3 regions of the Streptomyces sp. NPDC058751 genome follow, and region 2 is predicted to be linked to each of the others. Evidence: riboswitches for the same ligand, from Rfam matches in the RefSeq annotation. Region 2 holds a riboswitch; each other region holds the start of a gene.
The links. Region 2 has a riboswitch for cobalamin ahead of ACFW6B_RS34360 (CbtB-domain containing protein). Riboswitches for the same ligand answer to the same signal wherever they lie in the genome.
Positions count from the first base shown of each region.

Region 1 (9,773 bases), on a different contig from region 2:
GGTCTGGGTCATCCTCTCCGCCGGTATCGCCATCGCGCTCGGCACCTACCTGGGCGGCTGGCGCATCATCCGCACGATGGGCAAGGGCCTGACCGACCTCCAGCCGCAGCAGGGCTTCGCCGCCCAGACCAGCGCGGCCACCGTCATCCTGGCCTCCTCGAACCTCGGTTTCTCCCTCTCCACCACGCACTCGGTCTCCGGTGCCGTGATGGGCGCGGGTCTCGGCCGCAAGGGCGGTGTGGTCCGCTGGTCCACCGCGACCCGCATGGCCGTCGCCTGGGTCCTCACCCTGCCCGCCGCCGCCCTGGTCGGCGCGCTCGCCGAATGGGTGACCGGTTTCGGCGCCTGGGGCACCACTCTGGTCGCCGTCTTCCTGGTCGGTTCCAGCTTCGCGATCTGGCGGCGCTCGCGCCACGAGGTCGTCGACCACACCAACGTGAACGACGACGAGGAGCCCGCCGGTGTGGTGACGCAGGCCATCGCCGCCGTCGCCCCGCCCCCGGTCGGCACGGTGACCGAAGGCCTCACGGCCACCATCCCGGCTCCGGTCGAGGCCGCGGTGAACCAGCCGGCGCAGTCCCGAGTGGCCTGAGAAACCGAAGGAAGAAACAGCATGCACATCGACTGGTCAGCCCTCGGGTCCGTCTTCGGGGTCACCCTCGGAGTGAGCGTCGCCCTCGTCGCCCTCTTCACCCTCGGCGTCGCCGGCCTCTCCAAGAAGGAGTCCGCCCAGGGCGGTTCCGCGGTCGCGGCGGCCACCGGCGCGTACGTCTGCTTCGCGGCCTGCGCCGCGGCGGTGGCGTACGGCATCTCCCTGATCGTCATGAAGTAGCCCGGCACCGGCGGCCCGGAACCGGGCCGCCCGGAGCGGTACCGCGCGTGGGGCGCGGGACGGAACACCGTCCCGCGCCCCACGCGTATGTGGGCCTGCGCACACTGTCCCTCCGCAGGTCAAGAGCCAGTTGACGGCCGTTCACACCCCGTGGTGGACTGCCGGAGCCAAGTACGGCGGCATGAGAGGAAGCCGGTGAGAATCCGGCGCGGTCCCGCCACTGTCATCGGGGAAGGAACTCCCCGGGAGCCAGGAACTCTCACCGCCGGTCTCGTCGAACCAGGGCGTGGACACCCTGAGTGAGGACATATAGCCATGCGCGGCTGCCCGTTGCCCGTTCCGCCAAGTACGAGGGTTCCGCTCCACCCCACGGCCGGCTGACCCCGTGCGTGCCGATCGCGTCTTCGCGTACGGCGCCGCCGCCGGCCTCCTCGGCGACCTGCTGCTCGGCGATCCCCGCCGGGGGCATCCGGTCGCCGCTTTCGGGCGGGCCGCCGCGGCCGTGGAGCGGACACTGTGGCGGGACCACCGCGGGTGGGGCGCGCTGCACACGGCCGTCTGCGTCGGCGGCGCCACCGGACTCGCCGCGCTCGCGAGCCGTCGCGTCCGCACCTCGCCCGCCGCGTCCGTCGCGCTGACCGCCGCCGCCACCTGGGCCGTCGTCGGGGGAACCTCCCTCGGCCGCGAGGCACGGGCGATCGGCGGCGCGCTCGCGGCCGGTGACCTCGGCGTGGCCCGGGAGCGGCTGCCGCACCTGTGCGGACGCGACCCGCAGGCTCTGGACGCCGACGGCGTCGCGCGCGCCGTCGTCGAGTCCGTCGCCGAGAACACCTCCGACGCCGTCGTCGGCGCCCTGGTCTGGGGCGCCGTCGGCGGTGTGCCCGGGCTCGTCGCCTTCCGCGCGGTCAACACGCTCGACGCCATGGTCGGGCACAAGTCCCCCCGCCACCGGCGCTACGGCTGGGCCTCCGCCCGGCTCGACGACCTCGCCGGCTGGCCGGGAGCCCGGCTGACCGCCGTCCTCGCCGCCGTGGCCGGACCCGACCCGCGCGGTGCCGTGCGCGCCTGGCGCGCGGACGCCCGCGAGCACCCGAGCCCCAACGCCGGGCCCGTGGAGGCCTCGTTCGCGGGCGCGCTCGGTGTGCGGCTCGGCGGCACCCTCTCGTACGGCGGACGGGTCGAGCACCGGCCCGTGCTCAACGGCGCGGGGCGCGCCGTCCACGTCCGGGACATCGAACGGGCCGTACGGCTCTCGCGGCGCGTCGGCTGGCTCGCGCTCGGCGTGAGCGCCGCCGGAGGGGCTCTGCTCTCCGGGGCCGGACGGGCTCTGCTCTCCACGACCGGACGGATTTCGTCCACCAGGAAGGGGCACACCGCATGAGCGGCGGGCTGCTGATCGCCGGGACCACCTCCGACGCGGGCAAGAGCGTCGTGACCGCCGGGATCTGCCGGTGGCTGGTGCGCCAGGGCGTCAAGGTGGCGCCCTTCAAGGCGCAGAACATGTCCCTGAACTCGTTCGTGACGCGTGAGGGCGCGGAGATCGGGCGGGCGCAGGCGATGCAGGCGCAGGCCGCCCGGGTGGAGCCGACCGCGCTGATGAATCCCGTGCTGCTGAAGCCGGGCGGGGACCGCACCAGCCAGGTCGTCCTGATGGGCAGGCCGGTGGGCGAGATGAGCGCGCGCGGGTTCTTCGGAACGGCCGGGCCCGCGGAGCAGTCGCCGTCGGCCGCCGGGGAAGGACCGCACGGGGGGCACCGGGAAGCGCTCCTGGCGACCGTCCTCGACTGCCTGGCGCAGTTGCGGGGCACGTATGACGCGGTGATCTGTGAAGGGGCCGGCAGCCCGGCCGAGATCAACCTGCGGCGCACCGACATCGTGAACATGGGGGTGGCGCGGAACGCGGGACTTCCGGTGCTCGTCGTCGGCGACATCGACCGGGGCGGGGTGTTCGCCTCGTTCTTCGGGACGGTCGCGCTGCTGTCGCCCGAGGACCAGGCCCTCGTCGCCGGGTTCCTCGTGAACAAGTTCCGCGGTGACGTGAGTCTGCTGGAGCCCGGCCTCGACATGCTGCACGGCCTCACCGGGCGGCACACGTACGGTGTCCTGCCCTTTCAGCACGGGCTCGGCATCGACGAGGAGGACGGCCTGCGCGTCTCGCTGCGCGGGGCCGTCCGCGAGTCGGCGGTCTCCTCCCCCGTCGGCGAGGACGTCCTGCGGGTCGCGGTCTGCGCGGTCCCGCTGATGTCCAACTTCACCGACGTGGACGCGCTGGCCGCCGAACCGGGCGTCGTCGTGCGGTTCGTGGACCGCGCCGAGGAACTGGCCGACGCGGACCTGGTCGTCGTGCCCGGGACCCGGGGCACGGTCGGCGCGCTGCGGTGGCTGCGCGAGCGCGGCCTCGCGGACGCCATCGCGCGCCGGGCCGCCGAGGGGCGGCCCGTCCTCGGCGTCTGCGGCGGTTACCAGCTCCTCGGCGAGCACATCGAGGACGAGGTCGAGTCCCGCGCCGGCCATGTCGACGGGCTCGGACTGCTGCCCGTGCGCGTGCGGTTCGCGCGGGAGAAGACCCTGGCACGGCCGGTCGGCACGGCCCTCGGCGAGCACGTCGAGGGGTACGAGATCCACCACGGCGTCGCCGAGGTGACCGGCGGCGACCCGTTCATGTCCGACGCCGCGGGCCGGGGCCTGGACGGCTGCCGGGTCGGCTCCGTCTGGGGCACGCACTGGCACGGATCGCTGGAGTCGGACGGTTTCCGGCGGGCCTTCCTGCGCGAGGTGGCCGCCGCCGCGGGCCGCCGCTTCGTGCCGGCCCCCGACACGTCGTTCGCGGCGCTGCGCGAGGAGCAGCTCGACCGGCTCGGCGACCTGATCGAGGAACACGCGGACACGGACGCGCTGTGGCGGCTCATCGAGTCCGGCGCGCCGCAAGGACTGCCCTTCATCCCACCGGGAGCACCCGCATGAGCACTGTGTTGTTGTTGTCGACCGCCGACACGGACCTGCTGGCGGCCCGCGCCAGCGGCGCCGCCTACCGGATCGGCAACCCGACCCGGGTGGACGTCACCGGCGAGCTCCCCGCGCTCGTGGAGGGCGCGGACCTCGCCGTCGTACGGCTGCTCGGCGGCAAGCGGGCCTGGGAGGACGGGCTGGCCTTCCTGAAGGCGTCCGGGATCCCGACCGTGCTGCTGGGCGGCGAGTCCGTCCCGGACGCCGAGCTGATGGCCGAGTCGTCGGTGCCCGCCGGCGTGGTCGCGGAGGCGCTGCGCTATCTCGTCGAGGGCGGTCCGGCCAACCTCGGGGAGCTGGCCCGGTTCCTCTCCGACACCGTGCTGCTGACGGGCGAGGGCTTCGAGGAACCGCACCGGACCGCCGAGTTCGGCGTGCACGGCGAGCGTGCCCTCGTCGAGGGCCGGCCGACGGTCGGCGTGCTGTTCTACCGGGCGCACGAGCTGTCCGGGAACACCGCGTTCGTGGACACCCTGTGCGACGCGATCGAGGCACGCGGCGCCAACGCCCTTCCCGTGTACTGCGGTTCGCTGCGCGGGGCCGACCCGGGCCTGTACGAGATCCTCGGCCGGGCCGACGCGCTCGTGGCCACGGTCCTCGCCGCGGGCGGCACCCACGCCTCGGAGGCGTCCGCGGGCGGCGACGAGGAGGCCTGGGACATCGGGGCGCTCGCCGACCTCGACGTCCCCGTCCTCCAGGGCCTGTGCCTGACCTCGTCGAAGAGCGCCTGGGACGCCTCGGACGCGGCCCTGTCCCCCATGGACGCGGCCATGCAGGTCGCGATCCCGGAGTTCGACGGCCGGCTGATCACCGTGCCGTTCTCGTTCAAGGAACAGGGTCCCGACGACGTCCCGGTGTACGTCGCCGACCCCGAGCGGGCCGCCCGGGTCGCCGGGATCGCCCTGCGGCACGCCCGGCTGAAGCACAAGCCCAACGCGGAGAAGAAGCTCGGGATCGTCTTCACCGCCTACCCGACCAAGCACTCGCGGGTCGGCAACGCGGTCGGTCTCGACACCCCCGCCTCCGCCGTACGGGTCCTCGACGCCCTCCGGGACGCGGGCTACGCCCTCACCGAATACCCGGACGACGGCGACGAGTTGATCCACCGGCTGATCGCCGCCGGCGGCCACGACGTGGAGTGGCTGACCGAGGAACAGCTCGCCGCCGCCCCCGCGCGCGTGCCGCTCGCCGACTACCGGGCCTGGTTCGACACCCTCGACCCCGCGCTGCGCGAGGCCATGCTGGAGGCCTGGGGCGAGCCGCCGGGCTCCCTCTACGTCGACGGCGACGACATCGTGCTCGCCTGCCTGGAGTTCGGGAACGTCGTCGTGATGATCCAGCCGCCCCGCGGCTTCGGCGAGAACCCCATCGCGATCTACCACGACCCCGACATGCCGCCGTCGCACCACTACATGGCCGCCTACCGCTGGCTCGAGAACAGTTTTGGCGCGGACGCCGTCGTCCACATGGGCAAGCACGGCACCATGGAGTGGCTGCCGGGCAAGGGGCTCGGGCTCAGCGGCGGCTGCGCGCCCGACGCCGTCCTCGGCGAACTCCCCCTGGTCTACCCGTTCATCGTCAACGACCCCGGTGAGGGCACGCAGGCCAAGCGCCGCGGGCACGCCACCGTCGTCGACCACCTCGTACCGCCGATGGCCCGCGCCGACACCTACGGCGACCTCGCGAAGCTGGAGCAGCTCCTCGACGAGTACGCGCTCGTCTCCGACCTGGACCCGGCGAAGGCCCCGGCGGTGCGCGCGCAGATCTGGACGCTGGTCAAGGCGGCCGAGCTGCACCACGACCTGCACGTCGACGAACAGCCGGACGACGGCGACTTCGACGAGTTCGTGATGCACATCGACGGCTACCTCTGCGAGATCAAGGACGTGCAGATCCGCGACGGGCTGCACGTCCTGGGCGGCGGCCCCGAGGCCGAACCGCGGGTGAACCTCGTGCTCGCCGTGCTGCGCGCCTCGCAGGTGTGGGGCGGCACGGCGAACGCCCTGCCCGGTCTGCGCGCCGCGCTCGCCGAGCACTTCGGCCTGGTGGAGAAGGAGTTGCTGGCCGAGCCGGGCGCTCCGGTGAAGGCGCCCGTCGAGCTGACGGACCTCGTGGAGGGTCCGGCCCGTACGGCGGCCGACGCGATCGACCTCCTGGAGCAGCTGTGCCGCCGGGCGGCGCTCGGCATGGAGGAACGGAGCTGGGACCCGGCCGCCGTGCCGGCCCTCGTGCGCGACCTCCTCGGCACCGAACTCCCCGACGCCGTCGCGGTGCTGGAGTTCGCCTGCCGCGAGGTGGTGCCGCGGCTGGCCCGGACGACGGACGAGATCGGGCACATCCTCAAGGCCCTGGACGGCGGTTACGTCCCGGCGGGGCCCTCGGGCTCGCCGACGCGCGGGCTGGTCAACGTCCTGCCGACCGGCCGCAACTTCTACTCCGTCGACCCCAAGGCCATTCCCTCCCGGCTGAGTTGGGAGGTCGGGCAGTCCCTCGCGGACTCGCTCGTGCAGCGCTACCTCCAGGACACCGGGGACTATCCGACGTCGGTCGGGCTGACGGTGTGGGGCACGTCGGCCATGCGCACGCAGGGCGACGACATCGCGGAGATCCTCGCGCTGCTCGGCTGCCGTCCGGTGTGGGACGACGCCTCGCGCCGGGTCACCGGCTTCGAGATCGTTTCCCTGAAGGAGCTGGGCCGCCCGCGCATCGACGTCACGGTCCGCATCTCCGGCTTCTTCCGGGACGCGTTCCCGCACGTGGTCGGACTCCTGGACGACGCCGTACGGGCGGTCGCCGAGCTGGACGAGCCCGCCGACCGGAACTTCGTGCGCAGGCACGCCGACGAGGACACCGCCGAGCACGGCGACCGGCGGCGCGCGACCGCCCGCATCTTCGGCTCCAAGCCGGGCGCGTACGGCGCCGGTCTGCTGCCGCTGATCGACGCCCGCAACTGGCGCAGCGATGCGGACCTGGCCGAGGTGTACGCCGTCTGGGGCGGCTACGCCTACGGGCGCGGGCTCGACGGACGGGCGGCGAGGGGGGACATGGAGACGGCGTTCCGGCGGATCGCGGTCGCCGCCAAAAATGTCGACACGCGCGAGCACGACCTCGTCGACGCGGACGATTACTTCCAGTACCACGGCGGCATGGTCGCGATGGTGCGGCATCTGACGGGAGCCAGTCCCGAGGCGTACGTCGGGGACTCCGCCACCCCTGACCAGGTGAAGACCCGGACGTTGGGGGAGGAAACACACCGGGTGTTCCGGGCGCGGGTGGTGAATCCCAGGTGGATGTCAGCGATGCGCAGGCACGGCTACAAGGGTGCTTTCGAGATGGCTGCGACCGTGGACTACCTCTTCGGGTACGACGCGACAGCCGGGGTGGTGGACGACTGGATGTACGAGAAGTTGTCGGCCGAGTACGTGTTCGCGCCCGAGAACCAGGAGTTCATGCGGAAGTCCAACCCGTGGGCCCTGCGCGGGATCACCGAGCGGCTGCTGGAGGCGGCGGACCGGGGGCTGTGGGCCGAGCCGGACGCGGACACGCTGGAGCGGCTGCGCGCCACCTATCTGGAGCTCGAAGGCGACCTGGAGGGCGACGACCAGTGAGTACCCCGTTTCCGTTCACCGCCGTCGTCGGCCAGGACGACCTGCGGCTCGCGCTGCTGCTGAACGCCGTCTCGCCCGCTGTGGGCGGTGTGCTGGTCCGCGGCGAGAAGGGCACCGCGAAGAGCACGGCCGTGCGTGCCCTCTCGGCGTTGCTTCCCGAGGTCGACGTCGTCTCCGGGTGCCGTTTCTCCTGCGCCCCCGGCTCCCCCGACCCCGCCTGCCCGGACGGGCCGCACGAGGCGGGGGTCGGCGCACAACGCCCCGCCCGCATGGTCGAGTTGCCCGTCGGCGCCTCCGAGGACCGGCTGGTGGGCGCCCTGGACATCGAGCGGGCGCTCGCCGAGGGCGTCAAGGCGTTCGAGCCGGGACTGCTGGCCGACGCGCACCGCGGGATCCTGTACGTCGACGAGGTCAATCTGCTCCACGACCACCTGGTCGACCTGCTGTTGGACGCGGCCGCGATGGGCGCCTCGTACGTCGAGCGCGAGGGCGTCTCCGTACGGCATGCCGCGCGGTTCCTGCTCGTCGGGACCATGAACCCGGAGGAGGGCGAACTCAGGCCCCAACTCCTCGACCGTTTCGGGCTGACCGTCGAGGTGGCCGCCTCGCGGGAGCCCGACCAGCGGGTCGAAGTCGTGCGGCGCAGGCTCGCCTACGACGACGACCCGGCCGGCTTCGCCGCGCGCTGGGCGGACGAGGAGGCCGCCGTGCGGGCGCGGACCGTGGCGGCCCGCGCGCTGCTGCCCTCCGTGCGGCTCGGCGACGGGGCGCTGCGGCAGATCGCCGCGACCTGTGCCGCCTTCGAGGTGGACGGCATGCGTGCCGACATCGTGATGGCCAGGACCGCAACCGCGCTCGCCGCGTGGGCGGGGCGCACCGACGTGCTCGCCGAGGACGTACGGCAGGCGGCGCTGCTGGCGCTGCCGCACCGGCGGCGCCGCAACCCCTTCGACGCCCCGGGCCTCGACGAGGACAAGCTCGACGAGACCCTGGAGCAGTTCGGCGGCTCGGCCGGTGACGAGGACCCGGACCCGGACGGTCCAGGTGGCGGCGGACAGCCTCCGCAGGGCGACGGCGACGGGGACCCGCAGGGCGGGGACTCCGGGGCCCGGCCCGAGGCCGGTGAGGGCGGGGAGCCGCAGACCTCCGGCGCCGGAGCGGGCGAGCAGGCGCCGGTGCGGGCCGCGGAGCCGTTCCGCGCCAAGGTGCTCAGCGTGCCCGGGATCGGCCAGGGTGCCGCCGGACGGCGCTCGCGGGCACGGACCGAGCACGGACGGACGACGGGGGCCCGGCGGCCGCAGGGGAAGCTGTCCAAGCTGCATCTGGCGGCCACCGTCCAGGCGGCGGCACCCCATCAGCGGGCGCGGGGCCGCTCCGGGCCCGGCCTGGTCGTACGCCGGGACGATCTGCGGCAGGCGAACCGTGAGGGCCGTGAGGGCAACCTCGTTCTCTTCGTGGTCGACGCGTCCGGGTCCATGGCGGCCCGCCAGCGCATGAGTGCCGTGAAGGGCGCCGTGCTGTCGCTGCTGCTCGACGCCTACCAGCGGCGGGACAAGGTGGGTCTGGTGACCTTCCGCGGCTCGGCGGCCGAGGTCGCGCTGCCGCCCACCTCGTCGGTGGACGCGGCGGCGGCCCGGCTGGAGTCGTTGCCGACGGGCGGGCGCACCCCACTCGCGGCCGGGCTGCTCAAGGCGCACGACGTGCTGCGGGTGGAGCGGCTGCGGGACGCGGCACGGCGTCCGCTGGTCGTCGTGGTGACGGACGGCCGGGCCACCGGTGGTCCGGAGCCGGTCGCCCTCGCCGGGCGTGCGGCGCGGCTGTTCGCGGCCGAGGGGGTGGCCTCGGTGGTCGTCGACTGCGAGAGCGGACCGGTCAGGCTCGGACTCGCGGGACAGCTCGCGGGTGAGCTGGGCGGCACGGCCGTGACGCTGGACGAGCTGCGGGCGGACAGCATCGCCGGACTGGTGAAGGACGTACAGAGGAGGGCCGCGTAGTGCCGCAGGGACAGCCGAGTGTCGTACCGGACGACGGCCTGACGACCCGTCAGCGTCGTAACCGGCCGCTGGTCGTCGTGCACACGGGGATCGGCAAGGGGAAGTCCACCGCCGCGTTCGGGCTCGCGCTGCGCGCCTGGAACCAGGGGTGGCCCATCGGGGTGTTCCAGTTCGTCAAGTCGGCGAAGTGGAAGGTCGGCGAGGAGAACGCGCTGCGGGTGCTCGGCGCCTCGGGCGAGGGCGGGTCCGTCGACTGGCACAAGATGGGCGAGGGCTGGTCCTGGGTCCAGCGCGACGCGCAGATGGACAACGAGGAGAAGGCCCGCGAGGGCT
Region 1 is NZ_JBHYPZ010000020.1:60,754-70,526, forward strand. Features, by position in the region: gene ACFW6B_RS19785 (anion permease) at 1-592, shown strand, start outside; gene ACFW6B_RS19790 (hypothetical protein) at 614-832, shown strand; cobalamin riboswitch at 969-1,112, shown strand; gene ACFW6B_RS19795 (cobalamin biosynthesis protein) at 1,218-2,213, shown strand; gene ACFW6B_RS19800 (cobyric acid synthase) at 2,210-3,796, shown strand; gene cobN (cobaltochelatase subunit CobN) at 3,793-7,446, shown strand; gene ACFW6B_RS19810 (putative cobaltochelatase) at 7,443-9,440, shown strand; gene cobO (cob(I)yrinic acid a,c-diamide adenosyltransferase) at 9,440-9,773, shown strand, end outside.
Region 1: it holds a riboswitch for cobalamin, as region 2 does, so the genes downstream of both, ACFW6B_RS19795 (cobalamin biosynthesis protein) here and ACFW6B_RS34360 (CbtB-domain containing protein) in region 2, are expected to answer to the same signal.

Region 2 (9,773 bases):
TAGCCGCTTCCGATCACCTGCGCGAGGCGCGCATCGGCGCGGATGAGGCGGGAGGAGCACGTGCCCGATGAGGCTCTGCACAACGCACACGGCGGTGCGGCGTGTCTGGACGGTCGAATTGCGGCCACGAACGAGCGGACCGGAGCTGATCTGCCCCCTGTGCCCACCGGTGAGCCAGCCTCTGGAGGCCTCGTCCGCACGGTCAGCCGTTGTTGCTCATCTGGCCGAGCATGCCCGCCGTGATGTACTTGCGCCTCATTTCCGCACGTGCCAGTGCCGGGAACGCGGTTGCCGTTGGCACCCTCGTCAGCAGGCGTGCGCCGGTGCCCTGCTCCTGGTGCTCATGCGCGAGCAGGGCGGCCGGATCTGGCGCCTGGCGGACATGTGCTCCGCCTGCGCAGGAGCAGTTCCTTACGCGGCAGCGGTTCCGGATACCTTGACGGCTTGCCCATCTGCTCCTCCGCGCGTGCGACGTCGAGGAAGTCGGCCTCATGGGCACGAAGAACGCAGGCATGTACGGGAGACGCTCAACCGACTCGCGACCGTACTGCCCCGCTTCTCCTCCTCGACAGCCCGACTGATCGCGCTGCAGTGCGCGCTGCGCGCCGATCGTCACGGGCAGGTGCACCTGCCCGGCGGGCTCCTACGTGGAATGCGTCTCGCCGGCCACGCCGTGCCTTGGCAGGAACTCGAGCACGCAGGGTGGTTGCGCTGCCGACCGACGGGAACGGGCAAGGGCCAGGGCGGCGTAGAAGCGCAACTGCTCGATACAGACACCCTCATGCCAACACCTGCCCGGACGAACCGGGCCAGAGCCGCGCACTGGGCTCTGCACCCGGTACCTCTGGCCGTTGCCCGAGCCGCACCATCAGCTCTGCGCCTGACCGCCCTGGTGCTCGCCGCGCACACCGAGCCCGACGCCGGACGCGCCGACGCCGAAACCCTCACCCACCTGTGCGGCCTGTCGCAGTCCCAACTGGACGACCTCTTCGACCGGCTCATCCGTACGAAGGTCCTGGAAGCGTGGCACTGCGACGATGACGCCGGTGAGATCCACTGGCGGCCGCGTGTTACCGAGTAAGTGGCGCCTAAACTCACGTCTTCTTGCTCAACTCGCCCGAGAGCAACGCCGATGAATGCAGGACCGACTCAAACGTTCAGCGCCCCACCCAGAGCCCAGGGGGTCAGACAGGTCCGATCTCGGCCAGGCGCCTCCAGTCAGCGCGTAGCGCCGACCCGCCAGGCCTACCAGGCAGACCACTACATCGATTAGCGGCATCGCCCTCATACGAGCAGACCGGGCCCACTTGGGCGTGCGACCACGACAACGACCCGCTCCGCACCCCGTGTAATTCCTATGAGGGTGTTGGACACATGGAACTTCGACGGCGACACCGGCGAGCCAACTGAAGGCCAGGTCTGGCACGTCAACACGCTGCGCGCCGATTCACCCAGCGGCCGGAGCGTTCGCAGCAGAACTGAATCTCAGCGCAGATTTGCCATCTGGATTGATCATTCCACTGCCGACTCATCAGTCAATCTCGGTCAAGCCCGGCGCCTGTGCCACGTGAGCTTCTACGCTGTTCGCTCGGTTGATCATTCTCTGGAGCACCATGCGCCTCGAACACATCAAGATCGACAATTTCCGCGGACTGAGCCACGTGGACATGCCGTTCTCCCGATTCGGCTGCCTCATCGGCGAGAACAACGCAGGGAAGTCCTCGGTGTTCCAAGCCCTCAATATGTTCCTTCGTTCGACTTCTGCACTCGACACTGATTTCCTGAACCCGGCCCAGCCGATCCGCATCGAGCTCACCTTCGCCGGCATCAGTTCGGCAGACCTGCAGCGCCTCGAGGAGAGCCACCGCTCACGCATCGAACCCGTGGTTACGGACGGACGCCTGACCCTGGCGCGGACGTACAAGGGAGCCGGCAAAGGCACGATGTGGGTGGTCCGGGAGGTACCCAGCGACCCTCGCTTCCACAAAGCAGTGCTGGAAAAGGTACTCAAACCGAAGATCTCTACCGAAGAACTTGAGGCGAACGTTCGACACACCTACCCAGAGATCTTCACCAAACTGTTCGGAAAGGTCAGCCGGGCGGCGGTGAGGCGGGAATGGTCCGAGTGTGTCGCAACTCTTGGGCGCGACGAATACACCACAGGCGACGATCCCCTCATGACTGGCTTGGACAGGTCGGTGGCCCCTCTCTTGCCGGAACCGATCTACATCCCGGCCGTAAAGGAACTCAATGACGACCTCAAGACCGGCTCGACAGCAACGTTCGGACGTCTGCTGTCCATCCTCTTCGAGGACATCGAGCATCAACTACCGCAGCTGGAAGCATCCTTCGAACAGCTTCGCAGTCAACTGAACGTCGTACCGCAGGCGGACGGCAGCGAGTCTGACCATCGTCTGTCGGAAGTGCGCGAGATCGAATCGTTGATCCAGCGCAATCTCCAAGAGTCCTTCCCCCGTGCCAGCGTTCGCCTGGAGATCCCTCCGCCCCGCCTGCGCAGCCTGCTGGAAGAGGCACAGATCGCTGTCAACGACGGCATCAGCGGCCCGTTCAAGACCAAGGGAGACGGCCTGCGTCGGTCCGTGGCCTTCGCGATCCTGCGCGCCTACGTGGATCTGAAGACCACGAAACCGACTCAGCCAGACAGCGCTCAGCAACCCTCGCTGCTGCTGTTCGAGGAGCCTGAGGTGTTTCTCCATCCGCAAGCACAGCGCAAGCTCTTCGAAGCCCTGACCGTCTTCTCCGGCTACAACGACGTGCTGGTCAGCACACACTCCTCGGCCTTCTGCGCGCCCGGGGCGACCGGCACCTTCGTGAAGGTCATCAAGGACCATACACTGGAGCCGCCGGCCAGCCGAACCTGTGTGATCGACCTGTCCGACATGGACGCCCGGGATCAGTTCGAGATCATCACCCACGAGAACAACGAAGCAGCATTCTTCGCCACCTCTGTGCTCCTCGTGGAAGGCCCGAGCGACCGCACTCTCATCCCTCACATCGCGCGCACCCTCAGCCCGCAGTGGGACTTCGACAAGCACGGTGCTGCAATCGCCAAGGTCGAAGGCAAAGGCAGCATCGAGCGGTACCGCAGCTTCTTCCAGCGCTTCGAGATGAGCGTCGCGGTCGTCGCGGACCTGGACGCGGTACTCGACGGGTTCGACAAACTTGGCGCAAGTGACGAGTCCCGTCAGCTGCGTGACCGGGTCGTCTCCAAGGTCAACGAACTGGTGAAGGACGAGGACGTGCAGGTCTCCGCCAGCACCCTCAAAAGCTTGAGCAAGAGCGGTAGCGCACGCGCTCTGTGGGACTACGCACAGCTCAAGAGCGAAGAGCACGCACAAGGCCTGTGCGGGTTCGAAGAAGTAGACACAGCGGTGAAAGCGTTCTTCGCCCGCTCCACCACCGGCACTGCCCGACGGATCCTCGAAGAGGCCCGGGACCCGGAGCTGGAGAAGATGAAACTGGAACTGCTGCAGATGCTTCGCCACGAAGACATCTATGTCTGGGAGCGTGGGGCGATCGAGGCCTACTATCCCGAACTCCAGGTCAACGAGTCGAGCAACAAGAACGACCGGGCCCGTACCTTCTGTGAGCGCTACACGACAGCCGACGCCATCCGTGGGCTGCCTGCCTTCAAGGATTCGACGGCCTGCGAATTCGACACCGTCTTCCAGGCCTTCTTCGGGACATCGCCACTGCAACCAGAAGCAGTTGAGGTACCCCAGCAGGCCACAGCGAGGGACCGGGAACCTGGGCCCGCCACGTCACCCGTGGCCGGGGGACCGCGCTAGGACAGGGGTAAGGCTTTCGTGAGGCCGCAGCACCGACGCGCCCGCCGGTCGTCGGCAGAGACTCACTACTGACCTGGCTCCGGGCCGCCTCCCGTACGAGAGGCGGCCTTCCTCGAGAACACCCGCCAGATCTCAAAGACCGAACTTCGTTGGTGGTACCTGCGGATTCCGCTGCCTTGATCACTCGGCTGGACGCCAGCATGACCGACCGCGAAGCCCTGAGCACGGAACTGAACCCGCTCCGCGCCGATGTCTCCAAACACTTGGTGGAGCACCACCTGCTGCGCGAGATCGGCGCGACTCACTTGCGGATCAAGGTGGACATCGAGACCTGACCAGCGAGGCCTGGAACGCACCGGAGAGCTCAATTGATCATGGTGCCAACTATCCTCGGTATGTGACAACTAACGTCTGTGGTCACAGGCCCTAACGCCGGACCCGGGGCATCCCCAGGCCGATCCACGAGATGATCTCCCGCTGGATCTCGTTGTTGCCGCCGCCGAAGGTGAAGATCACGGCCGAGCGGTAGCCGCGTTCGAGCTCGCCGTGCAGGACGGCGCCCGCGGAGCCCTCCTTGAGGGCACCGGGGGCCGCGACGATCTCCATCAGCCAGGCGTACGCGTCCCGGCGCGCCTCGGAGCCGTACACCTTGACGGCGGAGGCGTCCTGCGGGGTGAGCGTGCCCTCCTGGACGGCGTTCACCATGCGCCAGTTGAGGAGTTTCATGGCGTCCAGCCTGGTGTGCGTGCGCGCGAGGAGGCGGCGCACCCAGGGGAGGTCGACGACGCGATGGGGGCACCTCCCGGCCGAAGGCTGGGGGACGTCGGCGAGCTTGGTCTCCGTCGCCCAGCGCTGGACGTCGTGCAGGGCGCGGATGGCCATGGTGCCGTGCGCGGCGAGGGTGACGCGCTCGTGGTTGAGCTGGTTGGTGATCAGCCGCCAGCCCTCGTTCTCCCCGCCGACCCGGCGGGTGGCGGGGACGCGGATGTTCTCGTAGTAGCTGGCGGTGGTGTCGTGCGAGGCGAGCGTGTTGATGACCGTGCACGAATAGCCGGGGTCGGAGGTCGGTACGAGGAGCATGGTGATGCCCTTGTGCGGCGGGGCGTCCGGATCGGTGCGGACCGCGAGCCACACCCAGTCGGCCGTGTCGCCGTTGGTCGTCCAGATCTTCTGGCCGTCGACCGTGTAGTGGCCGGTCTCCTCGTCGCCCTCCCGCACGGCCCTGGTCCGGAGCGCGGCGAGGTCGGTCCCGGCGCCGGGTTCGCTGTAGCCGATCGCGAAGTCGATCTCGCCGGAGAGGATCCTCGGCAGGAAGTACGACTTCTGCTCCTCCGTACCGAACCGCATGATCGTCGGCCCTACGGTGTTGAGCGCCATCAGCGGCAGCGGCACCCCGGCCTGGGCCGCCTCGTCGAAGAAGATGAACTGCTCCATCGGGGTCAGCCCCCGCCCGCCGTACTCCTCGGGCCAGCCGACCCCGAGCCAGCCGTCCGCGCCGAGGCGTCGGATCGTCTCACGGTAGAAGCGCTTCTGCGCCGCCGGGTCCGCGTAGCGCGCGTAGGCGTTGTCCGGTACCAACTCGGCGAAGTAGAGACGAAGTTCGGTCCGCAGCCGCTGCTGCTCCGGCGTGTATTCGAGATGCACGGCGCCTCCTGCCTCCGGGCCCGACCTGACGGCGCACACCGTAGAACGTGTTCCAGAAATTGGGAATGCCGATGACGCCGGCACCGGGAAGGACACCGGGGCCGAGGTACGTGGTGCAAGGTGCGAGGTGTGGGGTGCGGGCGCACGCGAGGGGGCGGTGACCGGTCTCCCGGGCACCGCCCCCTCGTGCCGGCCGGTTTCCCGGCCGCCGGATGTCGCGGCTCGTACGTTCCCCGGCGCGGTCAGTGGCAGGGGAACCCGAGCAGGTGCCGGGCGTCGTGGACCCATTCGTGGACGTTCTCGCCGGAGACGAGGGCGGTGGCGCCCTGTTCGGCGCCGACGAAGTAGAGCAGGACCAGCATCAGGATGCCGAAGAACGCCGCCCAGGGGGCGATCGCGCCGATCGGCAGCTTCTCGGGAACGGCGGCGGGCGTGACGGTCGGCTGGACGACGGACTGCGCCATGGGGCAGAACCTCCTGGGGAACTCGCGTCCCATCTCGGTGGTGCACAGGACGACGGCCACGGGTCTGACTCGCCCGCTTCCGTCACCCCCGGCCGGAGTGGCGTGCGTCGGGCTTACAGTGGCGCGACCGTGCCGGATTTCCACCGGGCTTCCGCCGAACCGTCGTCAATATCCATGTGACCGTACCGCGAAGCCGGCGGTCCGGCCAAGGGCGCGCACTCCGGCACTCCGTGCGCCCCAGGGTCACGGACGACGGACGAGGCACGGGCCCGGAACGTGGAACACGGCCCGGGTCCACGACACATGAGAGTGATGGCATGACCAGCCGAGTGACCTTGATCTCCGCGGCGACCAGCGAGGCGCTGCGAGAGGCCCGCTTCGACGACGGGAGTCCGGTGGACGCCTCGGGCCTGCGGGCCGCGCGGTCGGCGGCCGACGCGGGCGGCGTTCCGGCGGGCGGGCGCCTGTGGGTCTCCCCCACCGTGCGGTGCCGGCAGACGGCGGCGGCGCTCGGACTGGAAGGCGCGCTCGAGGCGCCGGAGTTGGCGCCTCTCGACGTGGGCCGCTGGCACGGGGCGACGCTGGCCGAGGTGAGCGCGCAGGAGCCGGAGGCGGTGGCGCGCTGGCTCGCCGATCCGGAGTCGGCACCGCACGACGGGGAGTCGGTGCGGGCGTTCTGCGACCGGGTGGCCGAACACCTGGACGCGGCGGCCGGTTTCGGCGGCCGGACCGTCGCCGTGGTGGAGCCCGAGGTCGTACGGGCCCTGGTGGTGCGGGTGCTGGGGGCGCCGGAGCAGGCGTTCTGGCGCGTGGACGTGCCACCGCTCACCGTCACGGAGCTGAGCGGGCGCGCGGGCCGCTGGAACGTCCGCGCCGGACGCCCGCTCGCCTGACCGGCCTGACCGGCCCGACCGCTCGCCGCTCACCGCCCACCGCTCACCGCCCACCGCTCACCGCTCACCGCTCACCGGGGCGACCCGATCCGGACGGATCGATCCGGGTGACCCGATCCGGGCGGCTCGATCCGGGCCGCTCGATCCGGACCGCTCGGGGCTTCACCGCAGCGTGGCGACGAAGTCCGCGCAAGCGCGGGCGCATTCACGGCAGACCTGCGCGGCGGCCTCCGCCCCGGGACACCCGTCGAAGGCCGCGGCACACTCCAGGCAGACGTCCCGGCACCACTCCAGCCGGACGCGGAGCTCCCGGTCGCTCAGCCCGGGATGACGGGACAGCACATGGCAGGTCGCCTCGCAGACCTCCGCGCAGAGGATGCCCGAACGCCGCGCCGTCTCCTGCCGCTTCGGCCCGTCGGGATCCATGAGGCTCGCGCGCAGCGTGGCGGTCCTGGCGCATTCGGCACAGGCCCGGGCACACTCGAAGCGGTCCTCCAGGTACCGGAAGAGCTCCTGCTGTGAAGGCGTCGTCGTCACAACAGGCGTGTAGCCGGAGGAAGTCGGTTCAAACGGCTCGGGGCCGCGCCTTCACGCGCCGGCCGCTTCCCGGGAGATCCGCTCGAACTGCGCCCCCATGGCCTCGGAGAGCGCCTGCGCCGCGGACAACGGGCGCACCATCACCATGAGTTCGTCGATGCGCCCCTCCTCGTCGAAGTGCAGGAAGTCGCAGCCGTTGATCTCCTTGTCGCCCACCTTGGCCGTGAAGACCAGCGCGTGGTCGCGGCCGTCGGCCCCGGCGATCTCACGGACGTAGCGGAAGTCGCTGAAGACGCGCCAGACGCCGCGCAGGATGGCGGCGGTGATCGGCTTGCCCGGGTACGGCTTGAAGGCGACGGGGCTGGTGAACACGACGTCGTCGGCCAGCAGCTCCTCGACCGCGTCGAGGTCCCCGGCTTCCACGGCCTTGCGGAAGGCGTTCATTTGCGCCCACCCTTCTTACTCAATTAATTGATTAGGTGCAGATAAGATTAGTCCTGCGGGCGGGGGCCGTCTAGCCTTGCGGGATGGCATTGCGCAACGCGGTACTGGCCTCGCTCCTGGAGGGCGAGGCGTCGGGCTACGACCTGGCCAAGGGGTTCGACGCCTCGGTGGCCAACTTCTGGATGGCGACCCCGCAGCAGCTCTACCGGGAACTGGACCGGATGGAGTCCGAGGGGCTGATCGAGGCCCGGGTGGTGCAGCAGGAGCGCCGGCCCAACAAGCGGCTCTTCTCGCTGACCACGGCGGGGCTCGAAGCGCTGGCGTCCTTCACCTCGGGGCCCGCGAAGCCCACCGCGATCCGCGACGAGCTGATGGTCAAGGTGTACGCGCTCGACATGGGGGACGCCGACGCCGTCCGGGTGGCGATCGCCGAGCGGCTGGAGTGGTCGCGCGCCAAGCTGGCGCACTACGAGCGGATCGGCGCCCGCCTGCTCGACGGGCGCACCGAGGACGAGTACCTGGCCGGGGCGGAGCGCGTGGGCCCGTATCTCACGCTGATGGGCGGCCGCGCGTTCGAGCAGGCGATCATCGAGTGGGCCGAACGGGCACTGCGGATCCTGGAACAGCGGGCACCGCTCGCCCACTGAAGGCGGCTTGTGCCGATTGGCGCGTCCTGTGCGCATTAGCCTGGTCCCGGACCGGGTCGGTGGCGATCCGGTGCTGAGGAGGGCGGTCGTGATGCGGGTGCTCGGTGTCGCTGTCGTGGGGTTCGGCTGGATGGGGCGGGTGCACACGCAGGCGTACGCCCGCGTTCTCCACCACTTCCCGGAACTCGCCCTGCGCCCCGAACCGGTCGCCGTCGCCGACGACGTGCCCGGCCGGGCCGAGGAGGCCGCCGCGCGGTACGGCTTCGCCACCGCCGTCCGTGACTGGCGGGAGATCGCGGCCGATCCGCGCATCGAGGCCGTGAGCGTCACCGCGCCGAACTTCCTGCACCGGGAGATCGGCGTGGCCATGGCCGCGGCCGGCAAGCACATCTGGATCGAGAAGCCGGTGGGACTGACCGCCGACGACGCCCGGGCGGTGTCGGACGCGGTGGCCGAGGCCGGGGTCCGGGGCGCGGTCGGCTTCAACTACCGGGGAGCTCCCGCCGTCGTGGCGGCCCGCGAGCTGATCGCCTCCGGCGGCATCGGTGACGTGACACACGTGCGCGTCCGCCTCTTCAGTGACTACGCGGCCCATCCGGAGGGCGCGCTGACGTGGCGTTACGAGCGGGAGCGGGGCGGCAGCGGCGTCCTCGGCGACCTGGCCTCGCACGGTGTCGACCTGGCCCGTTTCCTGGTGGGCGAGATCGAGGCGCTGACGGCGGACACCGCGGTCTTCGTGCCGCTGCGGGCCCGCCCGGCCGGCGCGACAGCGGGTCACACGCGCGCCGCGGGCGGCGAGCCGGCCGCCGTGGAGAACGAGGACTACGTCAGCTGCCTGCTGCGCTTCGCCTCCGGTGCGCGCGGCGTCCTGGAGGCGTGCCGGGTCTCGGTGGGCGAGCAGAACAGCTACGGGTTCGAGATCCACGGCACCGAGGGCGCGCTGTTCTGGGACTTCCGCCGGATGGGCGAACTCGGCGTCAGCCGGGGGACGTCGTACCAGGACCAGCCGGTCAGCACCGTGTACGTCGGTCCGGGTGCCGGCGACTACGCGGCCTTCCAGCCGGGCGCGGCGAACAGCATGGGCTACGACGACCTCAAGGTCATCGAGGTGCACGCCTTCCTGCGTTCCATCGCCGACGACAGACCGTACGGAGCCACCCTGACCGACGCGGTCCGCAGCGCGACGGCACTGGACGCGATGACACGCTCGGCGGCGTCGGGGACGTGGGTGACGCTGGAGACATAGCGGACCGGGGTGTTGTGGTCACCTGCGTGGGGTCGTGTCAGCGCCATCTCGTAGGCTTCCGGCCATGAACGAGGGTGATTCCGGCAGAC
Region 2 is NZ_JBHYPZ010000050.1:4,523-14,295, reverse strand. Features, by position in the region: gene ACFW6B_RS34380 (hypothetical protein) at 782-1,081, shown strand; gene ACFW6B_RS34375 (ATP-dependent endonuclease) at 1,593-3,809, shown strand; gene ACFW6B_RS34370 (hypothetical protein) at 4,010-4,144, shown strand; gene ACFW6B_RS34365 (acyl-CoA dehydrogenase family protein) at 4,236-5,453, opposite strand; gene ACFW6B_RS34360 (CbtB-domain containing protein) at 5,696-5,917, opposite strand; cobalamin riboswitch at 5,954-6,096, opposite strand; gene ACFW6B_RS34355 (histidine phosphatase family protein) at 6,235-6,810, shown strand; gene ACFW6B_RS34350 (ferredoxin) at 6,973-7,347, opposite strand; gene ACFW6B_RS34345 (nuclear transport factor 2 family protein) at 7,399-7,791, opposite strand; gene ACFW6B_RS34340 (PadR family transcriptional regulator) at 7,875-8,438, shown strand; gene ACFW6B_RS34335 (Gfo/Idh/MocA family protein) at 8,527-9,684, shown strand; gene ACFW6B_RS34330 (protein kinase) at 9,749-9,773, shown strand, end outside.

Region 3 (9,773 bases), on a different contig from region 2:
GAGGAGCGCGAGAGCGCCTACCGCGAGCGCGGCACCTCGCGCCCGATCACGGTGGTCGGGAACCCGGTGCTGCACAAGGAGTGCGAGGACGTCACCGAGTTCGGGGACGAGCTGGACCAGCTGGTCGCCGACATGTTCGCGAGCCAGCGCACCGCCGAGGGCGTGGGCCTGGCGGCCAATCAGATCGGTGTCGACCTCAAGGTCTTCGTCTACGACTGCCAGGACGACCAGGGTGTCCGGCACGTCGGTGTGGTCTGCAACCCGAAGCTGGTCGACCTGCCCGCCGAGCGGCGCCAGCTCGACGAGAGCAACGAGGGCTGCCTGTCCGTGCCCACCGCCTACGCGCCGCTCGCCCGCCCCGACTACGCCGAGGTCACCGGGCAGGACGAGAAGGGCAACCCGGTCCGGGTGCGCGGTACGGGGTACTTCGCGCGCTGCCTCCAGCACGAGACGGACCACCTGTACGGCTACCTGTACATCGACCGCCTCTCCAAGCGCGACCGCAAGGACGCGCTGAAGCAGATGGCCGAGAACGAGCCGCGCTACCCCGTCGTGGCGAACGGCTGAGCCCCGCCCCGCGGGGCGCCCCGTGCCGCTGTGACATGAATTGACCGGCGTGACGCGCGGCCTCCAGTGAGCCCACTCGAACGGTGCCTGGACAGGTGATCCTCCTGACCAGGCACCGTTCGCATGTACGTCATATGTTCGATCTCTTGTGCTCCTTGAGCGATCCATATTCAGTCACACAAGGGGAGATTCTCGGCGCGGCCGAGTGGTTGCTGGACCAAATCCGTTCCCAGAGCGGTCAGTTGTGGTGCTGAATGGGAAGGCGGGGATACGCAACGGCGCGCGCCCGGCACAGGTGGAGGGGTGTGACGTCAACACGCGGCTGAGAGGGGTTTGTTCGTGCGCGCTTTCTCATACGGTTCTTCCCCGACAGCGCTCGCGGTACCGCCGGCGCTCTCCCTCCCGGTGGTCGAGTCCGAGTTTCCCCGTCGACTGCACCCGTATTGGCCGAGGCTCCAGGAGAACACCAGGAGCTGGCTGCTCGAAAAACGGCTGATGCCCGCGGACAAGGTCGAGGAGCACGCCGACGGCTTGTGCTACACGGACCTCATGGCGGGCTACTACACCGGCGCCCCCGACGAGGTCCTGCAGGCGATAGCGGACTACAGCGCGTGGTTCTTCGTCTGGGACGACCGGCACGACCGCGACGCCGTCCACGGCCGGGCGAACGCCTGGCGGAAGCTCAGGATCCGGCTGCACGCGGCCCTCGACGCCCCCAGGGACCATCTGCACCACCAGGATCCGCTGGTGGCGGGGCTCGCGGACAGCATGGTGCGGCTGTACTCGTTCCTCGGGGAGAACTGGAACAAACGGTTCGCGTTCCACTTCCACGCGGTGATCGACGCGTACGACCGGGAGTTCAGGAACAGGGTCTCCGGAACCGTTCCCACGGTCGCGGAATACCTGGAACTCCGCCGGCTCACCTTCGCGCACCGGATATGGACCGACCTTCTGGAGCAGAGCGCGGGCCGCGAATTACCTGCCGAAGTGCGACTGCATCCCGCATTCCGGCGGGCGGCATTGCTCAGCCAGGAATTCGCCGCCTGGTACAACGACCTCTGTTCGCTCCCCAAAGAAATAGCCGGAGACGAGGTCCACAATCTCGGAATCAGTCTCATTCACCATCAGGGGCTGACGCTCGAAGAAGCCGTCACCGAAATGAGACGGCGGATCGAGGAATGCGTGGAACAATTCCTCGCCGTCGAGAAGGGCGTCGCACGGCTCGCCGAATCACTCGCCGACGGCACGGTCCGGGGAAAAGAGACGAGCATCGCCGTCCGGGCCTGCCTCGAAAACATGCGGAACTGGTTCAGCTCCGTGTACTGGTTCCACCACGAGTCGGGCCGGTACATGGTCGACAGCTGGGACGACCGCTCCACACCCCCGTACGTCAACAATGAAGCGGCAGGTGAGAAATGACCGTCGATTCGGTACGACCCGAGGTGCCCGAGGTACGGGAGCCGTCCGTCCCGCCCCTCGCCGGCGGCGCCGTGCCCGTCCTCGGACACGGCTGGAAACTGGTCCGCGACCCCCTGGGCTTCCTCGCCCGGCTGCGCGACCACGGCGACGTCGTCCGGCTCAGGATGGGACCCAAGACGGTGTACGCCGTCACCACCCCCGCGCTCACCGGCGCGCTGGCGCTCAGCCCCGACTACGAGATCGGCGGCCCCCTGTGGGAGTCGCTCGAAGGGCTGCTGGGCAAGCGGGGTGTCGCCACGGCCAACGGGCCGATGCACCGGCGCCAGCGCCGGACCGTCCAGCCCGCGTTCCGGGCGGACATCGTCCCCGAGTACGGCCCGATCATGGAGGAGGAGTCGGACGCGTTCGCGGCGCGCTGGGAGCGCGGCGCGACGGTCGACTGCACCTCCGAGTCGTTCCGCGTCGCGGTCCGGGTCGCCGCCCGCTGTCTGCTGCGCGGACGGTTCATGGACGAGCGCGCCGAACGGCTGAGCCTCGCGCTCACCACCGTGTTCCGCGGCATGTACCGCCGCATGGTCATACCCGCGGGACCGCTCTACCGGCTTCCGCTTCCCTCGATACGCGCATTCGACCGCGCATTGGCCGATCTGCACGCGCTCGTCGACGAGATCATCGACGAGCGGCGGGCATCTGGTCAAAAGCCGAACGATTTGCTGACGGCATTGCTGGAAGCGAAGAACGACGACGGCGACCCCATAGACGAACAGGAGATCCACGACCAAGTCGTCGCGATACTGACCCCCGGCAGTGAAACCGTCGCATCCACGATCATGTGGTTGCTCCAGGTGCTGACGGAACATCCGGAACAGGCGGACAAAGTGGCCGCGGAGGTCCGGTCCGTCACAGGAGACCGGCCCGTCGGATTCGCCGACGTCCGGAAGCTGTCGCACACGAACAATGTCGTTGTCGAGGCGATGCGTTTACGCCCCGCCGTCTGGATATTGACGCGGCGAGCGGTGGCCGAAACCGAGCTCGGCGGCTATCGGATTCCGGCCGGTGCCGACATCGTCTACAGCCCGTACGCGATCCAGCGCGATCCCCGGTCGTACCGCGGGCATCTGGATTTCGATCCCGACCGCTGGCTTCCGGAACGCTCCGCGGACATCCCGAAGTACGCGATGCGCCCCTTCAGCCTCGGCAACCGCAAGTGCCCCAGCGACCACTTCTCGATGGCGCTGCTCTCCCTGGTCACCGCGACCCTGGCGTCCCGGTGGCACTTCGAGGCGGTGTCCGGGTCCAGCGACGCGACCCGTGTCGGCATCACCCTGCGCCCCCACGACCTGCGGCTGAGGGCCCGGCCCCGCAGGAGCTCCGCGGACCCCGGCCCCCCGGCCGGCGGATGACCGGACCCGGGCGCCCGTCGGCGCACGTCCGGGCCGCCTCGGGGCTCCCGGACGTGCGCCGCGGCCGTCACGCCTCCGGCACGACCACGGTGACCGACCACTTCTGGGGGCCGTCGCAGGAGAGCCGGGCCGGATCGCTCGGGCACGACGGGCGGGACGAGGTCAGGCGGACGGTTCCCGGCGAGACCGCCCGGTAGGCGGCGGACGCGTCACCCGGCCGGAGGACGACCCCGCTGTTGGTGGCCTCCAGCCCGCTTCCGTCGGTCTCCACGGGTTTCCAGGGCCTGGCGGTGGTGCCGTCCAGCAGGACCCGGATCGTCTCGCCGGGCGCCAGACAGTACGTACGGCCCGTGTCGGCGGCGCCGAGGTCCGCGTCCGGCGCCGCGCAGTCCGGGCGGGAGGGGGACGACGGGGACGGGGACACGGTGCCGCCGGGCGGGGACGTGGTGCTGCCGGGCGGGGACGGGGACACGGTGCCGCCGGTGCCCGCGTCGCCTCCGCCCTGGGTGCCGCAGCCCGCCAGCAGCAGGGCCAGGGCGGCGAGGGCGATGGTCCGGGTGTGAGTCGTTCGACGCATGGGGTGACCTCCTCGGCGGTTGGACGTCCCACCGGCGGATCGGGATCCGTCCCGGACGGGGACCGGCACGACGAGCCGGAGGCACTAGCCGGAGGCACGGCGGCGATGAGCGAAGGGAGCCGGGCCGCGCAAGGCGGCCCGGCTCCCTTCAGCCGCGGGCGGTCAGGACGACCGGACCGCTCAGAAGTCCTCGTCGAAGTCGACGGTGCCCTCCACCGCGACCTGGTAAGCGGACGGCCGGCGCTCGAAGAAGTTGGTCAGCTCCTGGACACCCTGGAGCTCCATGAAGGAGAAAGGGTTCTCCGAGCCGTACACCGGCGCGAAGCCCAGCCGCTGGAGGCGCTGGTCGGCCACGCACTCCAGGTACTGCCGCATCGAGTCCGTGTTCATGCCCGGCAGACCCTCGCCGCACAGGTCACGGCCGAACTGCAGCTCCGCCTCCACGGCCTCGCGCAGCATGGCGGTCACCTGCTCCTGGAGCAGGTCGTCGAAGAGCTCCGGCTCCTCCTTGCGGACGGTGTCGACGACCTCGAAGGCGAAGCTCATGTGCATCGTCTCGTCGCGGAACACCCAGTTGGTGCCCGTCGCCAGGCCGTGCAGCAGGCCCCGGCTGCGGAACCAGTAGACGTACGCGAAGGCTCCGTAGAAGAAGAGCCCCTCGATGCACGCGGCGAAGCAGATCAGGTTCAGCAGGAAACGGCGGCGGTCCGCCTTGCTCTCCAGCCGGTCCAGCTTCTCCACCGAGTCCATCCACTTGAAGCAGAACTGCGCCTTCTCGCGGATGGAGGGGATGTTCTCGACGGCCGCGAAGGCCGCCGCCCGGTCGTCCGGGTCGGGCAGGTAGGTGTCGAGCAGCGTCAGATAGAACTGGACGTGCACGGCCTCCTCGAAGAGCTGACGGCTCAGGTACAGCCGCGCCTCGGGGGAGTTGATGTGCTTGTACAGCGTCAGCACCAGGTTGTTCGCCACGATCGAGTCGCCCGTCGCGAAGAACGCGACCAGCCGGCCGATCATGTGCTGCTCACCGGGCGTCAGCTTCGCGAGGTCGGCGACGTCCGAGTGGAGGTCGACCTCCTCGACGGTCCAGGTGTTCTTGATGGCGTCCCGGTAGCGCTCGTAGAAGTCCGGGTAGCGCATGGGACGCAGGGTGAGTTCGAAGCCCGGGTCCAGGAGGTTTTTCTCGGTGTTCGTGTCGCTCATTACTGGCATGCCTCGCAGGACTCGGGGTTTTCCAGGGAGCAGGCGACGGCGTCGGGGTCGGCCGCCTGCTGGACGGGGATGGTGGTCTCGGGCCGCGCCTGCGCCTGGGCCGCGCGGGCGATGCGGGTCGCCGGGCGCGAACGCAGGTAGTACGTCGTCTTCAGGCCCGCCTTCCAGGCGTACGCGTACATCGAGGAGAGCTTGCCGATGGTCGGCGTCTCCAGGAACAGGTTCAGCGACTGGGCCTGGTCCAGGAACGGGGTGCGGGCGGCGGCCATGTCGATCAGACCGCGCTGCGGGATCTCCCACGCCGTGCGGTACAGGTCGCGGACGTCCTGCGGGACCCAGGTGAAGCCCTGGACCGAGCCGTTGGAGTCGCGCAGCGCCTCACGGGTCTGCGCGTCCCACACGCCGAGCTCCTTCAGCTCCGCCACCAGGTACGAGTTGACCTGGAGGAACTCGCCGGAGAGCGTCTCGCGCTTGAACAGGTTCGACACCTGCGGCTCGATGCACTCGTACACGCCCGCGATGGAGGCGATGGTGGCGGTCGGCGCGATGGCCAGCAGCAGCGAGTTGCGCATGCCGATCTCGGCGATCCGCTCCCGCAGGGCCGCCCAGCGCTCCGGCCAGTTCAGCTCGACGTCGAAGTGGTCCGGGTGCAGCACGCCACGGGCGGTACGGGTCTTCTCCCAGGCCGGGAGCGGTCCGTTGCGCTCGGCGAGGTCCGCGGAGGCCTCGTAGGAGGCGAGCATGATCCGCTCGGCGATCCGGGTGGACAGGGCGCGGGCCTCGGGCGAGTCGAAGGGGATCCGCAGCTTGAAGAAGACGTCCTGAAGACCCATCGCGCCGAGGCCGACCGGACGCCACTTGGCGTTGGAGCGGCCCGCCTGCTCGGTCGGGTAGAAGTTGATGTCCACCACGCGGTCGAGGAAGGTCACCGCGGTGCGCACGGTCTCGTCCAGCCGCTCCCAGTCGATGTCCCCGCCGGTCACGAACGCGCCGAGGTTGACCGAGCCCAGGTTGCAGACCGCCGTCTCCCCGTCGTCCGTGACCTCCAGGATCTCGGTGCACAGGTTCGAGGAGTGGACGGTGTGGCCCGGCTCCGCCGTCTGGTTGGCGGTGCGGTTGGCGGCGTCCTTGAAGGTCATCCAGCCGTTGCCGGTCTGCGCGAGGGTGCGCATCATGCGGCCGTAGAGGTCGCGGGCCGGGATGGTCTTCCTGGCGAGGCCCGCCTCCTCGGCCTTGCGGTAGGCCGCGTCGAACTCCTCGCCCCACAGGTCGACCAGTTCCGGCACGTCGGCGGGGGAGAACAGCGACCAGACGGCGTCCGCGTTCACCCGGCGCATGAACTCGTCCGGGATCCAGTGCGCGAGGTTCAGGTTGTGCGTACGCCGGGCGTCCTCACCGGTGTTGTCCCGCAGCTCCAGGAACTCCTCGATGTCGGAGTGCCAGGTCTCCAGGTAGACCGCCGCCGCGCCCTTGCGCCGGCCGCCCTGGTTCACCGCGGCGACCGAGGCGTCGAGCGTCTTCAGGAACGGGACGATGCCGTTGGAGTGCCCGTTGGTGCCCCGGATCAGCGAACCGCGCGAGCGGATGCGGGAGTACGACAGCCCGATGCCGCCCGCGTGCTTCGACAGCCGCGCCACCTGGTGGTAGCGGTCGTAGATGGAGTCCAGCTCGTCCAGCGGGGAGTCGAGGAGGTAGCAGGACGACATCTGGGGGTGCCGCGTACCGGAGTTGAAGAGCGTGGGGGAGGAGGGGAGGTAGTCGAGGCGGCTCATGAGCCGGTAGAGCGCGGCGACCTCGTCCACCGAGCGGACCGTGTCGTCCTCTGCGAGCCCGGACGCCACCCGGAGCATGAAGTGCTGGGGCGTCTCGACGACCTTGCGGGTGATCGGGTGCCGCAGCAGATAGCGGCTGTGCAGCGTGCGCAGCCCGAAGTAGCCGAAGCGGTCGTCGCCCTCGGCGTCGACCAGCGCGTCGAGGCGGGCCGTGTGCAGCCGCACGAACGCGGCCGTACGGTCGGCGATCAGGCCCTCGCGGTGGCCGACGGCGACCGACTCGGAGAAGGTGGTGACGCCCTGGGAGGCCGCCTCCGCGGCGATCGTGATCGCGAGCAGGCGCGCGGCCAGCCGCGAGTAGGCGGGGTCCTCGGAGATGAGACCCGCGGCCGCCTCGGTGGCCAGTTCGCGCAGCTCGGCCTCGTCGGCGCGGGCGGACCGGCCGCGCAGCGCCGCGGCGGCGACCCGGCCGGGGTCGGCGTCGGGGAGGTCGGCGGTGAGGTCCGTCAGGGTCCGCAGCAGCGCGGTCCCGGGACCGTCGGTCTCCACCGGGGCCTGCTGCGCGGTCACTGAAGCCGGATCGGCTGGCGCGATGGTCACGTGGGCTCTCCTCGCTCGGCACGGGGCCTCGCGGGCGGGCTCGGGGCACACGGGAGCGCTTTCGGGCAGCAGCGCGCCGCGTCCACCGGCCCATTCCGCGAGGCCCGGACGTCGTCGGCACCCGGGCCGGACGGCCGGGGCGCGCTGCCGGCAGGTCCTCGGACTGACGCGGGTGCGGGCACACGCGAACGCGAACACACACAAGTACACCGTTGCGGGACAGTTCCGGATTCGCACCGGATTCCCCTGCGGCGACAGCGACCATGAGCATACATCTTGTGCCGGGCCTCGGGACTGCCCCCACATCTTGTGTCCGCTCGGTGTCCGAGAGCGCTACGGAGTGTGCCGGAGCGTCAACTCGTAGGTGAGCAGCAGGATGTCGTCGAGCTCCGGAAGGGGGTTCCAGTCGCGGCCCGGGGTGCGGGTGAAGCCCACGCGCTCGTAGAGGCGGTGGGCGCTGTGCATGGTGCGCTGGGTGGACAGCACGAGGCGCGCGCAGCCCTCGACGGCCCGCGCCCGGCCGACGCAGGCGCGCACCAGGGCCTCGCCCGCACCCCGGCCGCGCGCCTCCCGCGCGACGGCCAGCATCCGGATCTCCGCCTCCCCGGCGCGCGCGAAGTCGGCCATCGGCCCGGCGTCCGCCACGAAGGTCACGCTGCCGAGCACCCGGTCCCCCTCGACGGCGACCAGCACCTCGGCGACGGCCGCGCGCCCCGCGACGTCCCGCAGCCTCGCGAGGTACGCGTCGCTCTCCCCGAAGTCCAGCAGCCCGTCCCCGAGGTAGGCGCGGGCCGCGATCTCGCCGACGACGGGGTACTCCTCGGGCCGGGCGGGCCGGATGACGATGTCCATGGGGGCGAGTGTGCCCGACCGGCACGGCGACGGGCCGCCGGTTTTCCTCCGACGGCCCGTCACCCCGCCTCCGGGGCAGGTCCCCGCGTCCGGGACGGGTCCCGCGTTCTAGTGGGTCGCGCCCGCCGTGGCCGGCGGGAGCTCGGTGTCGACCCCCGGATCGCCCGCGTCGGCCGTGTAGTCGCCGGGCGAGGTCTCGTCCACGCCCTCCGGGGCCTTGAACGCCCTGAGGACGAAGGTGAGGACGACGGTCACGGCCACGTTCAGGACGAACGCGGTCAGACCGAGGTAGCCGATCTCCCCGATACCGGGAATCTCCTTCGAGTTGCCGCCGAAGTGCTTCTGGGTCGGGGAGGCCACCCCGTAGGCGGCGATCGTGCCGTAGAGCATGCCGACCGCCCAGCCGCCCAGCAGCGCCCAGCGGTGGAACCAGCGGGTGAAGAGACCGCCGACCAGTGAGGGGAACGTCTGCAGGATCCAGATGCCGCCCAGGAGCTGGAAGTTGATCGCGACGGTCTTGTCCATGGTCAGGACGAAGACCAGCGCGCCCACCTTCACCAGCAGCGAGACCAGCTTGGAGACCTGGGTCTCCTGGCGCGGGGTCGCGGCCGGGTTGATGAAGTCCTTGTAGATGTTGCGGGTGAAGAGATTCGCGGCCGCGATCGACATGATGGCCGCCGGTACGAGCGCGCCGATGCCGATGGCGGCGAAGGCGACGCCCGCGAACCAGTCGGGGAACATGTTCTCGAAGAGCTGGGGGATGGCGAGCTGGCCGTTGGTGACCTTCACGCCCGCCGCGATCGCCATGAACCCGAGCAGGGCGAGCAGGCCCAGCATCAGCGAGTACAGCGGCAGGATCGTGGTGTTGCGGCGGATCACCTCCCGGCTGCGGCCGGACAGCGTCGCGGTGACCGAGTGCGGGTACATGAACAGCGCCAGCGCCGAACCGAGCGCGAGCGTGGCGTACGTCCACTGGCCCGCCTCGGCCGGGACGAGCCCGCCGGCGCCCGCCGCCGTGTACTTGGCGCTCGCCGCCTCGAAGATCTCGTCGAAGCCGCCCAGCTTGATCGGGATGTAGATGATCGCCACCGCGATCACGATGTAGATCAGGGTGTCCTTCACGAACGCGATCAGCGCGGGCGCGCGCAGCCCCGAGGAGTAGGTGTACGCCGCCAGCACGCCGAAGGCGATGAGGAGCGGCAGGTCCTTGACGAACCAGTTGGTGCTGTCGCCGCCGCCCACGCCCATCACGTCCAGGACGGCCTGGATGCCGACGAGCTGGAGCGCGATGTACGGCATGGTGGCCAGGATGCCGGTGACGGCCACGGCCAGGGACAGGCCCTTGGAGCCGAAGCGGCCGCGCACGAAGTCGGA
Region 3 is NZ_JBHYPZ010000046.1:37,504-47,276, forward strand. Features, by position in the region: gene def (peptide deformylase) at 1-567, shown strand, start outside; gene cyc1 (epi-isozizaene synthase) at 907-1,986, shown strand; gene ACFW6B_RS33165 (cytochrome P450) at 1,983-3,389, shown strand; gene ACFW6B_RS33170 (hypothetical protein) at 3,457-3,966, opposite strand; gene ACFW6B_RS33175 (ribonucleotide-diphosphate reductase subunit beta) at 4,147-5,166, opposite strand; gene ACFW6B_RS33180 (ribonucleoside-diphosphate reductase subunit alpha) at 5,166-7,547, opposite strand; cobalamin riboswitch at 7,679-7,828, opposite strand; gene ACFW6B_RS33185 (GNAT family N-acetyltransferase) at 7,881-8,399, opposite strand; gene mctP (monocarboxylate uptake permease MctP) at 8,508-9,773, opposite strand, start outside.
Region 3: it holds a riboswitch for cobalamin, as region 2 does, so the genes downstream of both, ACFW6B_RS33180 (ribonucleoside-diphosphate reductase subunit alpha) here and ACFW6B_RS34360 (CbtB-domain containing protein) in region 2, are expected to answer to the same signal.